DNA from 3 places in the Aeromicrobium sp. S22 genome. Region 3 is predicted to be linked to each of the others. Evidence: predicted binding sites of a transcription regulator. Region 3 holds the regulator's gene; each other region holds the start of a gene.
What was found. Region 3 encodes LexA, which represses DNA repair genes until DNA is damaged. Its sites were predicted from a motif close to TCGAACANNTGTTCGA; they were not measured.

Region 1 (5,080 bases), on a different contig from region 3:
CGCTCGTGCTGCCGATCGTCGGCCTGTGGTGGGTCCGTCGTTCGGCGTCGCCTCGATGAGCTCGGAGTACGTGCTGGTCTCGCACTGGTCGGTGGCTCGCTCACGCGAGGATCTCTGGGACGTCCTCGACGAGTGGTTGGCGACCGACGACCCGATGGTCTGGTGGCCCTCGGTGCACACCGAGTCGTACGACGGGAGCACGTTGCGTCTGCGGGCGCGGAGCGTGCTCGGGTACGCCTTGAGATTCTCGCTCGACGACCTGGTGCGGCAGCGGCCGGAGACGCTGAGCTTCACGTCGGACGGCGACCTGCGGGGCCGGGGCATCGTGACGTTCGTCGAGCTGGGGCCGTCTTCGTCCCGGATGGACATCGACTGGCGGGTCGCGGTCGACCGTCGGTGGATGAGGCTGACCGGCTGGTTCCTGCGGCCGGCGTTCGTCGCCGGCCACCACCTGATCATGCGTCAGGGCGAGCGCAACCTGCGGCGCTGGCTTGAGGCGCAGAGGGTCTAGCCGGGCGTCAGCTCATGCCGCAGCTGCTGCGGAAGAAGGTGAAGAACGCCGTCCGCTGCGCGCGCGTGAGCGGCAGGAAGTAGGAGGCGTTCTCGCTCAGCCCCGGGCCGTCGACGCCGATGCCGAACAGCGTGCCGACCTTGTCCTCAGCCAGCGCGTGCGGATCGCACCGGGCCGGCACGACCGACATCTCGACCGTGGTCGGCGGGTCTCCGGGGTCGAGAGCGACGTCGAGCGTGGTGCGACCGGCCTGGCGGAACAGTGGGGTCGACCTGAACCCGGTCAGGCGCACGCCCGTGACCCGACCGGTCGGGGCCAGCGTGATGGGGGTCCGCAGCACGGGCCGCCCGTCCTGGTTGCTGACGACCGGGTCGCCGACGGTGACGGTGGCCGCCTTCTCGAGGGTGAGCTGCGCGCAGTCGCGGTCGACGAAGTAGGCGGCGTTGCCGTACGGGTCACCCACCCGGACGCTGGACTCGCGACGCTCGCCCGAACCGATCCGGTACGTCAGCGCGACCCGGGCGTCGAGGGCGCCGCCGCAGCGCCCGCGGGGCATCGCGAACTCGAGGTCGGTCTCGTACGTCGACCCGATCTCCTCCGTGCCCGTCCACCGGACGGTCGCGAAGCGCGGCGAGGTGAGGACGAAGCGCTCCACGGTGAGCGGGCGCCGGGCGCCGTTGTGGACTCGCAGGAAGACCTCACGTCCCTTTCGCTCGGTGCGGCTCTGGTCGATGTGCACGCTGATCCCATCGGGCAGAGGCGCGCGCTCGACGTCCGCGCCACCACCGCACGCGGCCGACGACACCAGCACGACCGCGACGACGAGCGACGTGGGGCCTGTCCTCGCGCGGTGCATGGGCCCAGTATTGACCCGAGCTGCCCGAAACGGCACCGGATGTGGGCTGTCGCGTCGTCGATCACTTCGCCGCCGAAGGCGTCAATGGGCCGAGTGCTGAAAGGGGCGAACAGGGGGTGCTTGGCTCGAACGAACTCAGACACGCTGGCTCCTTGGTCTGGAGGGTGCGCGAATGAAGCGACTGGGACTCTTGCTGGCAGCGGCAGCGCTCATGACGTTGAGCGCGTGCGGGGGAGCAACAGCGACGAAGATTCCGCGGAGTCAGCAAGCAACGACCTGGGCAGGGTGCCCTCGGTGGTCGAGCTCCGCGACGCACTCATGGACGCCGGTTACGACTGCACAGGCTGGACGTAGGAGAACGTTGTGGACCTCGCTGCGGAGTCGGGTAGTTGCAACGACTCGGATGTGTTCAGCACGTTCGCCTGGGAAGGCGACCTGCAGGCCCAGCTCGATGTGGGCCGCGAGATGGACGGCATGCTCACCGATGCGGACGTCGAGCCGAACACACACCTCGTCGGACCCAACTGGATCTTCAGCGCACCAACGGCGGGCGACTACGCGGACAAGATCGGCGACACGATCGTCGGACCGCCGGGCGGCTCAACGTCTACGCCGTAACGATCCGCGCCGTAGAAGAGCGGTTTGCCACCCGAGCCCGTGAAATCGTCATCCCGTCGGATCGGAGCGGTGTCGTCCAGGCGACGGATCAACGCCCACGAGACCGTCATGCACGTTCAATTGCTCAACGGTGCGCGCAACTTCGAGGGCGATGTGCCCGATATAGGGGTGTGGAACCATCGATCCTGACGGCCCGTAGGGCAGGTGAGCAGTGAATCACGGTCGGCACGAAATCTACTGGAAAATCAGCGAAAAAGCGCCCCGCAGGGGTTGTGCGACGGGGCGATTCCGAGATACACTCGAACATACGTTCTAGTCCCCGATGTGGAGTTCCGCATGATCCTCGACCAGCTGTCCTGCCTCACCGAGGACGTGGCTGCGCTCGAGCCCTGGTCGCTGACCGGGGCGGAGGTCCGGGAGGTCGCCAGGACCGTCCAGCAGACCCGCACCGCGCTGGACGCGCTGATGTCCCGGCTGGCCGGCGCAGCCGACGCGATGGGATTGCCGAAGGACGACGGCGCCGTGTCCGTGACCGCGTGGTTGGCGTCGACGACGGGGATGCCGAAGGGCGAGGCGGCCAAGCTGGCGTCTCTGGCCCGGATCACAGCGAGCACCGAGACCACCCGGGCCGCATGGGCAAGCGGCGCGATCTCGACGGACCAGGCCAAGGTGATCATGCAGGCGATCGAGCGCCTGCCGGACTGGGTCGGCGAGCAGGAGCGTACGGACGCCGAGGCCCACCTGATCGAGCTTGCCGGGCGATACCACCTGGACGACCTGCGGCGGCTGGCCAACCGGGTGCTGGAGGTCATCGATCCCGACGGGGCCGATGACGTGCTCGGCGAGCAGGTCCGCCGCGAGGAGCAGAAGGCGTGGGAGGCGACCCGCCTGATGATCAAGCGTCGTGGCGACGGCACCACGCACGGCGCGTTCACGATCCCGGACGCGGACGCCGACACGCTGAGAGCCGCGATCGAGGGCATCATCGCCCCACGCCGTTCGATGATCAACGCGGCCAGGCACGGCATGGACGTCAGCGACTTCGACGCGCTGCCGCGTGAGCAGAAGATGGGCCATGCCTTCACCGAGCTGATCGCCCACTTGCCGACCGGAGCGCTGCCGCAGTCGGGAGGCCTGGCTGCAACGGTCGCTGTCACCGTCGATGTCGACGACCTGCGTACCGGGCGCGGCACGGCTACCAACACCTCCGGGACGACGACCTCGGCGAGCAAGGCGCAGCGCCTGGCCTGCAACGCCCGCCTCGTGGCGCTCTACCTGGACTCGGAGTCCAAGATCCTCGATCTCGGCGCGACGCGGCGCATCTACGACCGCCACCAGCGCCTCGCACTGGCCGTCCGCGACAAGGGCTGCGTGTTCCCGGCTTGCGATCGGCCACCGGCGTGGTGCGAGGCGCATCATCTGAACTTCTGGGCCGAGGGCGGGCCGACCGACCTCGACAATGCGGCGCTGCTGTGCCACTTCCACCACTTCTTGCTCCACGAGGGGGAGTGGACGGCGCGGATGGCCGACGACGGGGTCGTCGAGGTGATCCCGCCCAAGCGGGTCGACCCCGAGCAGAACCCTCGGCGGCACGCCAGGTTCGCCCGGCAGAGACCTCGAGCAGCCTGAGCGACACCGTCCGCCGCGACCTGCGGGGAGAGGCGGCGAGCCGGGTCGTTACAGTGTGTCTCGCCGGACGGCTTTGAACGTTGCCGACTTCCTGAGTGTCGGCCGCTGCCCCCGGCGCGAACAGATAGGGGACTGCATGTTCATCACTCGCACACGCCGGGTCGCCGCGGCCACCATCGCCACACTCGCCCTCGTCGGGCTCTCCGCCTGTGGCGGATCCGACGAGCCGGAGGAGGACACCAAGTCGTCCGCCGCGGCTCCTGCTCCCGAGCCCACCGAGGAGACCTCGGAAGCGGCTCCGGCAGCGTCCGGCGACCAGCCCGCATGGGCCCTGCCGGCGAAGGAGGCCGGGGAGAAGATCTCGACGGTCAAGGCCGGCGACATCACGGTCGACGTCTTCCAGGTCGGCACCACGAAGGCGACCAAGACCGGTCAGTTCGTCGATCCCGACACCAACAAGCCCCTGCTCGACGAGGGCGACGACATCGTGTTCGTCAACTACGTGATCACCAACAACGGCCAGCCGATCGATCTCGGCTCGTCCCGGGTGAGCGTGGAGGCGCGCTACGACGACTGGAAGTACATGCAGGGCATGGACTCGATCGTCGACGACGCGCTGTTCGAGGAGCAGCAGGTCAACAAGGACGCCCTGGCTCCGGGCGCCTTCAACGAGAAGGGCGTCTACCCCTTCGGTGCGGGTCAGAAGTACACCTACGGTGAGAACTTCAAGTACCAGAAGAACTCGCCGATCACCTTCGAGGTCACGGTCGTCCCCGTCGACGCCGAGGGCGAGCTGCTGCACGACAAGCGGATCGAGGGCGAGGGCAAGGGCACGATCAAGTAGTCGCACCAACAGATGGTCCCGAGCTGCTGACGCGGCTCGGGACCATCGTCATGTCCGGCCGACCCACGCCGGAGAGAGCGTGACGACGTCGCCGATGATCGTGATCGCGGGCGACTCGACTCCTGCGGCGGCTGCCGTGGCGGCGAGCGTGTCCAGGGTCGCGACGGTGACCCGCTGCGTCGGGCTGTAGCCCCGCTCGACGATCGCGGCGGGCGTCGTGGCGCTGTGACCGGACGCGATGAGGTCCGCGCAGGTCTGTGCGAGGCGCTTGACCCCCATCAGCATGACGAGCGTGTGGTCGCCGTCGTGGGGGAGCGTCGCGATGTCCTCATGGCCCGTGACCACCGAGAAGCCTCGCGCCACACCACGGTGCGTGACCGGGATGCCGGCGGCCGCCGCGACCGAGATCGCGCTCGTGACGCCGGGGACGATCTCGACCGGGATCCCGGCGTCCCGGCACGCGATCAGCTCCTCGCCGCCGCGCCCGAAGACGTACGGGTCGCCACCCTTGAGCCGGACGACGACCTTGCCCTCGCGGGCCCGGGCGATGAGCAGCGCATTGATCTCGTCCTGGGGGACGGGGTGGTGGTCCGGCATCTTCCCGACGTCGATGACCTCCACG
Region 2 (5,080 bases), on a different contig from region 3:
TTGCCGGAGCCGGTACGGGCACGGCCGAGGACGTGCTTGCCGGCCAGAGCGTCGGGGACGACCGCCAGCTGCACCGGGCTGGGGTTGACGATGTCCTGACGCTCGAGCGCCTGGACGAGCGGCTGGGGAAGGGAAAGGGTGGAGAAGGTGGGCAGCACAGTGCTGCCGGCAGGCTGATTCAAGGAACTCACAGACGTATCGGGACGGTGCCCGCAAACCATTTCACGCAACGGATGCGCTACTTCGTCGGGCCGGAACAGCGCAGAATTGCGCGTTCACGTCTTCACATACTATCAGTCGGTGCGCGGCACCGACGACTCGGGAGCGTGTGACACCACTCTCAGGCGACGAGGTCGGCGTAGTCCCGGTGCTTCTCGATGAATCGGACCACGTACGAGCAGACCGGCCGGACCTTCTTGCCACGCACCCGGACGTCGTCGAGCGCACCGCCGACGAGCTGGGAGGCGAGCCCCTGGCCCTCGAACTGGTCGAAGATCTCCGTGTGCGGGAAGACGACGACGTCGCTGTCGTCCTCCGTGGCCTCGGTGAAGCCGGCCAGGATCCCGTCGACCGAGATCTCGTAGCGCTGCTGGTCGGTGTTGTGCTTGATCGTGGTGCTCATGCGGGGATCAACACTCAGGCGAGTGCGGCGATTCCCACGATGCCGACGGCGATGCCGAGCACCATCGAGACGGTGACCAGCACGAGGTGCACGGTCAGGAACGTCGTGGCCTTGCCTGCCTCGTCGCGGGCGCGCGGGTCCTTCATCACGCGGCGCAGGAACTGCGGCCAGATCACGAGGTTCCAGAGACCGGCCACGATGAGCAGGACGGAGACGGCAACGGGGAGATCCATGCCGCTCATTCTTCCAGCCGCCCTCCGACGTACGTCAGCAGGTCGTCCAGTGGCCGCGGCACCCGGACGAGCGGCAGCGCGTCGACGAGCGCCCGGGCGTACTGCGCCTTGCGGCCGCTGTGCGTCCCGAGGAACCTGTGCAGCCGATCGGCCTGCGAGCGATGCCGTTGGGACGGCTGACGCTCGAACGTCCGCAGCTTGCCGAGCTCGCCCTGCGCCCCGATCACAGACTCGACGCCCGCGACGTCGAGGGCGCGGATGAGCTCGTCCTCGAGGTCGGCATCGCACACGAAGAAGCCGTCCAGACCTAGGCCGACGTCCTGCAGCGCATGCCGGAAGAAGCGCAGCTCGGCCCGGTCGACCAGACCGCCGAGGCGGACGTCGAGCCGGTCCGGGCCGACGACGTCCAGGAAGCGGCGGATGCTGGTGGCTCCGCCGATCGGGACGATGCAGACGGACTCGGCGGCGAGGTCACGGCCGCGGCGGCGGGCCAGCGCCTCCACCGCCGCCCGGTCGCTCTCCCCCTCGACCAGCACGACGGCGCGGAGGCCGACGTCAGCGGCCAGGGTCAGGACGAGCCGGCGCGCCTCACCCGCGTCGTCAGCGGCGCAGGCGATCACAGCGTCCCGCAGGGGCGCCATGTCGTCCGCGGACCCGGTGTCCATGGGCCCAGTCTGCCGCTGTCGAGCAGTCCGACCGGGTCGAGCAGCCTGCTCCGGTCAGCGCGAGGCCAGAGCCGACAGGCCCGAGGTGAACAGCGCGAGGCCGTCGGTGCCGGATCCGGTGAGGTCCTCGACCGCGTGCTCGGGGTGCGGCATGAGCCCCACGACGTTGCCGCGCTCGTTGGTGATGCCGGCGATGTCGCGCAGCGAGCCGTTGGGGTTGCCGCCGACGTAGCGGAAGACGACCTGGCCCTCCCCCTCCAGCCGGTCCAGCGTCGACTCGTCGGCGATGAAGCCGCCCTCGCCGTTCTTGAGCGGGATGACGATCTCCTGCCCCTCGGACAGGTCCGTGGTCCATGCCGTCGACGCGTTGTCGACCCGCAGGGTCTGGTCGCGGCAGATGAACGTGCGGTGGTTGTTGCGGATCAGCGCACCGGGCAGCAGGTGCGACTCGCAGAGGATCTGGAATCCGTTGCAGATGCCCAGCACGGGCATGCCGCCCTGCGCCGCGCTGATGACCTCGGTCATCACCGGGGCGAAGCTCGCGATCGCACCACAGCGCAGATAGTCGCCGTAGGAGAAGCCGCCGGGCAGGATGACGGCGTCGACGCCCTGGAGGTCGTGGTCGCCGTGCCAGATCGCGACGGCCTCGCCGCCCGCGAGGCGCACGGCCCGCTGCGCGTCGGTGTCGTCGAGCGACCCCGGGAACGTGACGACGCCGATCTTCATCGAGCGACCGCGTCGTCGTCGACCCGCACGGAGAAGTCCTCGATCACCGGATTGGACAGCAGCGTCTCGGCCACCTGACGGATCTCGGCCAGCGTCGCCTCGTCGGCGGACTCGACCTCGAGCTCGAAGCGCTTGCCCTGACGCACATCGGTCACGGCGTTGAAGCCGAGCCGCGGCAGGGCGCCGTGGACGGCCTTCCCCTGGGGGTCGAGGATCTCGGGTTTGGGCATGACATCGACGATGACGCGGGCCACGGACGCTCCTAGAGTGGTCGGTGCGCCCAGTGTATCGGCGCCCCGGGCGTGGCGGTGGGCCGCCGGACCGGAGGGGTCAGGCGGCTCGGCGGTAGCCGGTTCGTCGTCGCCGGACGGGCCGCTGGAACCGGTTGGTGAACTCGAACCCGTCGACCGCGTTGCCGCTGATGTGCAACGCCCCGCGGTGCACGAGGTGGTGGCAGCGGACGCACAGTCCGACGAGCTGGTCCAGGTCGGTGCGGCCACCCAGCGACCACCACACGCTGTGGTGGACCTCGAGGTGGGTGTGATGGCAGCCGGGTGTGGCGCAGATGCCCTTCTGGCGAGCCAGGACTGCTTTGCGCTGCTTCATGGTGGGCTCGTACTTGGTGCGGCCGACGTTGAGGACCTGGTCCTGCTCACGGACGAACCCGGTGACACCGGACATGCAGAACAAGAACATCAGCAGGTGCGGACCGATGGCGCCGTGACCGGCCAGGGTCGCGGGCTCGGTGGGTGGCATGGGGTCGGGCACGAAGTGAGGACGCTCGGTCTCCTGCTTCACCCGCTCGGCCGCTGCTTCAAGGGTCTCCACATCGACGAAGACCGACATGTGCGGGCGCACTCCTTTGTCGGACGGGAGGCCGTTGCCCAGGATGCTGTCCAACAGGTCATCGAGGCCTTGCACCCGGCGCTGGGCGCCGGTGCGGGTGTCGTCCTTGTCCCGTGGTGCTGAGATCGAGTCGAGCACCTTCTTCAGCTTCAGCCCGGTGACGGTGTTGAGGAATCCGGTGATGTGCCAGCCGTCGAACAGGGCGTCGACAGCGAAGTCTTCCTTGTCCATGCCACCCTTCCAGGCCTCGTCGAGGTCCTCGGGGTGGATCCGGTCCTTCAGGTCCTTGACCGCCTCGAACAGCGCACCCGGGTCCTGTTCACACGCAACCGCGACCAGGACGTCCTCGTACTCACGCATCGGCTCCAGCCCCACATGGGCCAGGCCGTAGACGAACACCTGCACGTGTGCGGCACTGATCTGGCCCGACAACGCCGCCTCCGCGACCAGGGTCAGGTCTCGGAGCGCCCGCAGGTTGCGCACCAACGTCGTTGCCTGCCCTGACTTCAGGTGCAGCTGGTTGCGCACCCACATGTTCAACGTCGAGGCGCCGTCGAGCTCGAAGTCCTTGGACGCCTGCAGCTCGGCCAGCAGCACCGCCTTGGCGGCATCCAACGCATCCTGCGCCTGCTGCACCGCGTGCAGCTTCTGCCGCACGTCGCCCGACGAGAGCGCCTGCGCAGCGTTGCGCATCGCGTCGATCGTCGGCTCCGGGTTCATGACTCAACCCTAGTCGAACAGATGTTCGACCACAAGGGTTCTAGCCATCTTTTTTCCTGATTTAACAGGCAAAACTCGATGTCCGACCCTCGTGGCAGGATGCCCTCCGGCACCCTGCCACGGCGGTCTCAGGACAGCTCGCGCTTGAGGATCTTGCCGGTCGACGTCATCGGCAACTCGTCGACGAACTGCACGATGCGCGGGTACTTGTAGGCCGCGAGCTGCTCCTTGGCCCACGCGGCGAGATCGGCCTCGCTGACGTCGTCGTGGTCCTTGTTCTTGACCACGACGGCCTTGATCTCCTCGCCGTGCGACTCGTTCGGGACGCCGATGACCGCGACCAGCGAGACGGCCGGGTGCTCCATCAGCACCTCCTCGATCTCGCGCGGATAGACGTTGAAACCGCCGCGGATGATCATGTCCTTGGACCGATCGACGATGAAGTAGAAACCGTCCTCGTCCTTCTTGGCCAGGTCGCCGGAGCGGAACCAGCCGTCCTTGATGGCCTCCGCGGTCGCCTCGGGGCGACCGTAGTAGCCCTTCATCACGTTGTGGCCCTTGATCGCGATCTCGCCGACCGCGTCGGGGCCGTCCTCGACGTCGGTCCATCCCAGGTCGTTCTGGATCAGCTTCATCTCGACGCCGGGGATCGGCTTGCCGATCGAGCCAACCCGCGGTTCCTCGCCGTACACCGAGAAGGACGCGACCGGCGAGGTCTCCGAGAGGCCGTAGCCCTCGAGGATCGTGACGCCGAAGCGGTCCTTGAACTGCTTGTGGATCTCACCGGGCAGCGCGGCGCCGCCAGCTGCAGCGACCCGCAGGTTCGCTGCGAGCGACTCGACGTCCACCGTGTCGTCCAACGCCGCGAGCAGTCCCCAGTACATCGTCGGCACGCCGGCGAAGAACGTGACCTTCTCGCGCAGCATCAGGTCGAGGGCGGGCTTGGCCTCGAAGCGCGGCAGCATCACGACCGTGCCACCGTAGGCGAACGCGCCGTTCTGGATCACGGTCTGCCCGAACGAGTGGAACAGCGGCAGCACGCACAGGTACGTGTCGGGGTTGTCGGCGTCGGCGCCGAACAGGTCGACGCCCGCCAGCGCGTTGTCGCGCATGTTGCGGTGGCGCAGCTCGGCACCCTTGGGCTGCCCGGTCGTGCCGGAGGTGTAGAGGATGACGGCCGTGTCGTCGTCGTCACGCTCGACCGTCTCGAACGTCGCGGGCTGCTTGGCCACGAGCGGCGCGAAGTACTCCGGCGGCGACAGCGGCTC
Region 3 (5,080 bases):
GGCCTTGGTGAGCCGGCGGGCACCGAGCCTGCGCAGCAGTGGGTCCGCCCACAGGGCCAGGGACGGCCACAGCGTCGCGAGGCGGCCGATGGCTCCTCGCCACAGCGGCACGGTCTTGTAGATCCGACGGGTGCCGAACATCCCGACCAGCTCCTCGGCCACCCTCGTCGGGGTCAGCATGACGCCCGCCGCGAGGATCTCGCGCGCACCCCCGTTGACGTCGAAGCCCTCGACCATCTTGGTGTCGACGCCGTCGGGGCAGATCGCGTGGACCCGGATGCGGTCGGCGTGCAGCTCGGAGGCGAGCGACGTGGTCAGCGACAGCACCGCGGCCTTCGTGGCCGCGTACACACTGAGCCCCGGCACCGGGGCGTGCGCGCTGAGCGAGGCCAGGATCCCGATCTCACCGCCACGGATCCCCTCGGACGCCTGGTTGCGGAACGCGTCGGCTGCGGCGCGTACGCCCCACATCACGCCGAGGACGTTGACGTCCACCATCAGGCGTACCTGGTCGACCGACAGCGAGGTGAGATCGCCGTCCGCGCCGACCCCCGCGTTGCAGACCCAGGCGCCGAGCGGCGCGATCTGCCGGGCACGCTCGGCGATCTCGCGGTTGGCGGCCGGATCCGTGACATCGAGCCGCATCCCGGCAACCGCGCCGATCTCTCGCGCCGTGCGCTCGGCGCCCTCACCGTCGACGTCTGTGACGAGGACCTCGTAGCCACGACCCACGAGCTCGATCGCGATCGCCCGGCCGATGCCCCGCGCACCTCCCGTGACGACGGCCGAACGAGGACTACCGGGCTTCACGAGGGTCTTGGGCACCGGCCAACGATAGGGGCAGGGCGTCGCGACACGCCATCGAACATATGTTTGAACATCGGGTGTGATCCGCGTTAACCTCTAGCCATGACCGATGATCGCAACGCAGACGTCACCGAGCTCCCCGACGGACCCGCCGACTCCTCCGGACTGACCGCGCGCCAGCGCAAGGTGCTCGAGTTCCTGCGCGACGAGATCGAGAAGCGGGGCTACCCGCCCAGCATGCGCGAGATCGGTGCCGCCGTCGGCCTGACCAGCACGTCGTCGGTCGCCCACCAGCTGCGCGCACTCGAGGGGCTCGGCTACGTCAAGCGCGACCCCAACCGTCCGCGGGCACTGGAGATCTTCCTCCCGGACGTCCTGGCGGCCCGGCGCTCGATGAGCGCGGCTCCCGAGCCGGCCGGCAGCTCGGCACCGTTCGACGAGACCGGCATCAACGACGCCGCCCCGTCCGCGGTCAACATCCCGATGGTCGGTCGCATCGCCGCCGGCGGCCCGATCCTGGCCGAGGAGCGGGTCGAGGAGATCTTCCCGATGCCCAAGTCCCTGGTGGGCGACGGCACGCTGTTCATGCTCGAGGTCTCGGGCGACTCCATGATCGATGCGGCCATCTGCAGCGGCGACTATGTCGTGATCCGTCAGCAGCCCGACGCCGAGAACGGTGAGATCGTCGCCGCGATGCTCGACGGCGAGGCCACGGTCAAGACGTTCCAGCGCAAGGACGGCCAGGTCTGGCTGCTCCCGCACAACGACGACTACTCCCCCATCGACGGCACCCACGCCACGATCCTGGGCAAGGTCACCGCGGTCATCCGCCGGGTCTGAGGCCCTGCGCACCGCCCCGCCCCCGGGGCGGTGGATCCACCACCGTTTGAGGCCGAATTCTGGCTCAGACGGTGGCGTAAGCACCGACCCGGGGGCGGGCGCGGGGTGGGGAGGCGGTCAGCTGGCGTGGGCCTGGCGGGCTTCCCAGGCGCTGGAGACCATGTCGGCCACCGAGTGGCGCATGGTCCAGTCCAGGTCGCGGGACGCCAGCTCGCCCGAGGCGACGATGCGCGCGGGGTCGCCCGGACGCCGCTCGGTGATCTCGGGCTCGAACGCGATGCCGGTCGCGTCGGCGACGGCGGTCATGATCTCGCGGACGGAGACGCCGTCGCCGCTGCCGAGGTTGTAGACCGGTTCCAACGTCTCGCCGACGAGCAGCTTCTGCGCCGCGACGACGTGGGCGTCGGCCAGATCTGCGACGTGGATGTAGTCGCGGACGCACGTGCCGTCGGGGGTCGGGTAGTCGTTGCCGTTGATGCGCGGCGTGCGCCCATCGAGCAGCGCCTCGATGACCAGCGGGAACAGATTGTGGGGGCTCGTGTCGTAGAGGTCCGGCACCGCGGAGCCGACGACGTTGAAGTAGCGCAGCGACGTGTGGTGCAAGGGGAACGCCCGGGCGGCATCGCGCAGCAGCCACTCCCCGATCAGCTTGCTCTCACCGTAGGGCGACTCGGGCGCGGTCGGCGTCTGCTCGGTGACCAGCTCGACGTCGGGGGTCCCGTAGACCGCGGCGCTCGAGGAGAAGACGATCTTGTCGACGTCCGCCTCGTGCATGGCCTGCAGCAGGCTGACCGTGCCCTGGACGTTCTGCTCGTACGTGTGCAGCGGACGCTGCACCGAGACGCCCGCGTACTTGAATCCCGCGAGGTGGACGACCGCGTCGACGTCGTGCTCGACCATGGCCTTGGCGACGACGGTGGTGTCCAGGATGTTGTGGTCGATCAGCACGACGTCCTCGGGTACGAACTCGCGGTGACCGCTGGAGAAGTCGTCCACGACCACGCAGTCCAGGCCGGCGAGCCGGAACGCGCGGACGATGTGTGAGCCGATGTAGCCGGCGCCGCCGGTGACCAGGACTGTCATGTCACCACCCTCTCAGGTTCGCGGTCAGCCCTTGAAGCGCAGGGTGCCGACGTTGTAGCCGCGGCCGGCCTTCACGGTGATCGAGTGGCGGCCGCTGAACGTGCGCCCGATGCCGCGCCACGAGTCGGAGTTGACCGAGATCGTCCACTTGCCCGACGGCAGACCGGCGACGTAGAAGACGCCCTTGCTGTCGGTGATGTCGGTGCGGATCACGCGGGTGCCGGCCGAGGACGAGAGGCGGACCATGATCTCCTTGTTGGTCTTGCCCTTCGCGCGGGTGACCCGGCCCTTGACGACCGCTCCGATCGGGTTGCGGCTCGTCTTCTTGGTGACCGTGCGGCCCGTGCCGGAGATGTCCATCGTGTTGACGGTGCCCGCGCCGTGCGCCTTGCAGTAGCCGCGGTACATCCAGCCCTTGTAGCCCCGGACGATCTTGTTCTGCTCCGCGCCCGTGGCGGGGTTGGGCTGGACGGTGCGCGCGATGCGCTCGAAGCCGCCGTTGGCGTTGCCGGACAGGTCGCGCAGGCGCTTGAACGCCTTCCACTTCTCCGAGCCGCGGTCCAGGCCCTTGAAGTACAGGCTGTTGTCCTTGAACTTGCTCGGGTACCAGTCCGAGCAGCCGGTGCGCCGGCCCACCTCGACCCAGTAGCGTCCCGGGGCGAGGTTCTTGAACGTCCGGTTGCCCGATGCCGACGCCTGTCCCTCGGCCACGACGGGCGCGTCGAGCACCGGGACGTTGGGGACCTTCTCGCGCAGCCGGATCCAGCGGTCGCCCTGACCGGTGGGCTTGTACCTGGGCGAGAACGATGCGCTGACCTTGACGGTGTTGTTGCTCTGCGAGGCGCCGAGCGTCTTGCCCACGACCGGCGCGGTCAAGGTGATGAGGTTGGCACGGGACCGCTTGTAGTTGGTCGCGTCGTGGCAGCTGCCGTAGCGGGTGCTGTCCTTGCCGTACCAGGCCTGGGTCTTGCTGTTGCGCGCGCCGACCATGTAGCGGTTGTTGCCCGACGACGTCATCGGCAGGAACGTCACGGCGTACGCACCGCTGCCGGACGCCTCGGTGCGGCCGAACACGTTGGCGCAGTACGGGAGGTCGAGCTCGCGCGTGACGACCGTGCCGCCACTGTAGGTGGCCGGCGGCGAGGCGACCGTGACGTCGGCTCCCGCGGCGGTCGTGCCCGAGATCGAGCCGTAGCGGAAGTCCGCCACGAAGTCCTTGGTCTTGGTGGCCTGGACCGCCATCGCCTCGCGCAGGTGCGCGCCGCCGCCCGTGGGCTTGCCGTCCTTGCCGCGCCAGTACCAGGAGCGGCGGATGCCGTCCTGGTCCTTGCCGCTGATCCGGAGCCGGTACGCGGTGCTGGGCGAGTTGGCGGCGCCCAGGTTGACCGCCAGTGAGAAGCGCCCGCCGTTGCCGCTGATGTCCTGGCCCTTGACGAGCTGGGTGTTGCCTCCGCGCAGCAGCTTGACCAGGTCGACGCGGATGTCCGAGGCCAGCACGGGGCCGTAGCCGGTGACCCGTCCGGTGATCTGCTGGCGCGAGACGAGCGTCTCGGTGGTGATCTTCTTGTAGTAGTGCGTGGTGTTGCGGGGCTTGTCCTCGTCGACCTTGACCGACACGTTGCTGACCGACTTGTAGTCACGCCCTGCGACGGCCGGGGCGTTGTGCGGGTTGACCGGCGCGTTGTTGTGCATCGCGATCGCGATGCGGGTCGTCTTGCCGCCCTTGACCGAATATTTTCGAGTGCGCGGCTTGCCCGTGTCGGCGGTGAACGACACCTTGCCCTTGCACGTGCTCTTGGAGCTGCACTTGACCAGGACGCTGCCGTTGCCGCTCGAGGAGATCGCGATGCGCGAGGACTTGACGTAGAGCTTGTAGCTCGCCGCCTCGGCCGGGGCTGCGGTCAGAAGGGCCGCGATCACTGCTGCTGCAGCTGACGCGATGACGGGTGTGCGCAGTCTCATTCGGATTCCCCGAGAACATGGTTGCGAGCAGTCGGTCCACCGCAGGCTATCAAACTCTCAGGGGGTCTCCCCCCGCCGCGAGATCAGCCCCGGAAGCGCAGCGTTCCCACGCTGTAGGACTTGCCGCGGGAGACGGTCACGGCCTTCTTGCCGTTGAACGTACGCCCGATGCCGCGCCACGAGTCGGTGTTGACCGAGACCGTCCAGCGGCCCGAGGGCAGGCCCACGACCGAGAAACGGCCGCTGCCGTTGGTGATCGTGGTGCGGATGACCCGCTTGCCGTCGGTGGACGACAGGCGCACCATCATCTCCTTGTTGGTACGACCGCCGGTGCGCTTGACGCGCCCGGTGACCGTGGCGCCCTTGGCCGAGGTGACCGAGATGCGCC

Region 1: a site for LexA is predicted at 2,285-2,300, ahead of GEV27_RS09560 (HNH endonuclease signature motif containing protein). Genes of this name have one in related genera too.
Region 2: a site for LexA is predicted at 3,826-3,841, ahead of GEV27_RS13990 (HNH endonuclease signature motif containing protein). Genes of this name have one in related genera too.

The regions. Positions count from the first base shown of each region.
Region 1 is NZ_WJWV01000002.1:175,973-181,052, forward strand. Features, by position in the region: gene GEV27_RS09540 (hypothetical protein) at 1-59, shown strand, start outside; gene GEV27_RS09545 (hypothetical protein) at 26-511, shown strand; gene GEV27_RS09550 (hypothetical protein) at 519-1,367, opposite strand; gene GEV27_RS09555 (hypothetical protein) at 1,731-1,985, shown strand; gene GEV27_RS09560 (HNH endonuclease signature motif containing protein) at 2,322-3,614, shown strand; gene GEV27_RS09565 (hypothetical protein) at 3,751-4,458, shown strand; gene cobA (uroporphyrinogen-III C-methyltransferase) at 4,507-5,080, opposite strand, start outside.
Region 2 is NZ_WJWV01000003.1:212,762-217,841, reverse strand. Features, by position in the region: gene GEV27_RS14020 (DEAD/DEAH box helicase) at 1-191, opposite strand, end outside; gene GEV27_RS14015 (GNAT family N-acetyltransferase) at 341-622, opposite strand; gene GEV27_RS14010 (SCO4848 family membrane protein) at 637-855, opposite strand; gene GEV27_RS14005 (TOPRIM nucleotidyl transferase/hydrolase domain-containing protein) at 861-1,520, opposite strand; gene purQ (phosphoribosylformylglycinamidine synthase subunit PurQ) at 1,575-2,246, opposite strand; gene purS (phosphoribosylformylglycinamidine synthase subunit PurS) at 2,243-2,500, opposite strand; gene GEV27_RS13990 (HNH endonuclease signature motif containing protein) at 2,577-3,812, opposite strand; gene GEV27_RS13985 (long-chain fatty acid--CoA ligase) at 3,941-5,080, opposite strand, start outside.
Region 3 is NZ_WJWV01000001.1:1,508,889-1,513,968, reverse strand. Features, by position in the region: gene GEV27_RS07465 (SDR family oxidoreductase) at 1-825, opposite strand, end outside; gene lexA (transcriptional repressor LexA) at 910-1,647, shown strand; gene galE (UDP-glucose 4-epimerase GalE) at 1,765-2,730, opposite strand; gene GEV27_RS07450 (hypothetical protein) at 2,755-4,692, opposite strand; gene GEV27_RS07445 (carboxypeptidase-like regulatory domain-containing protein) at 4,776-5,080, opposite strand, start outside.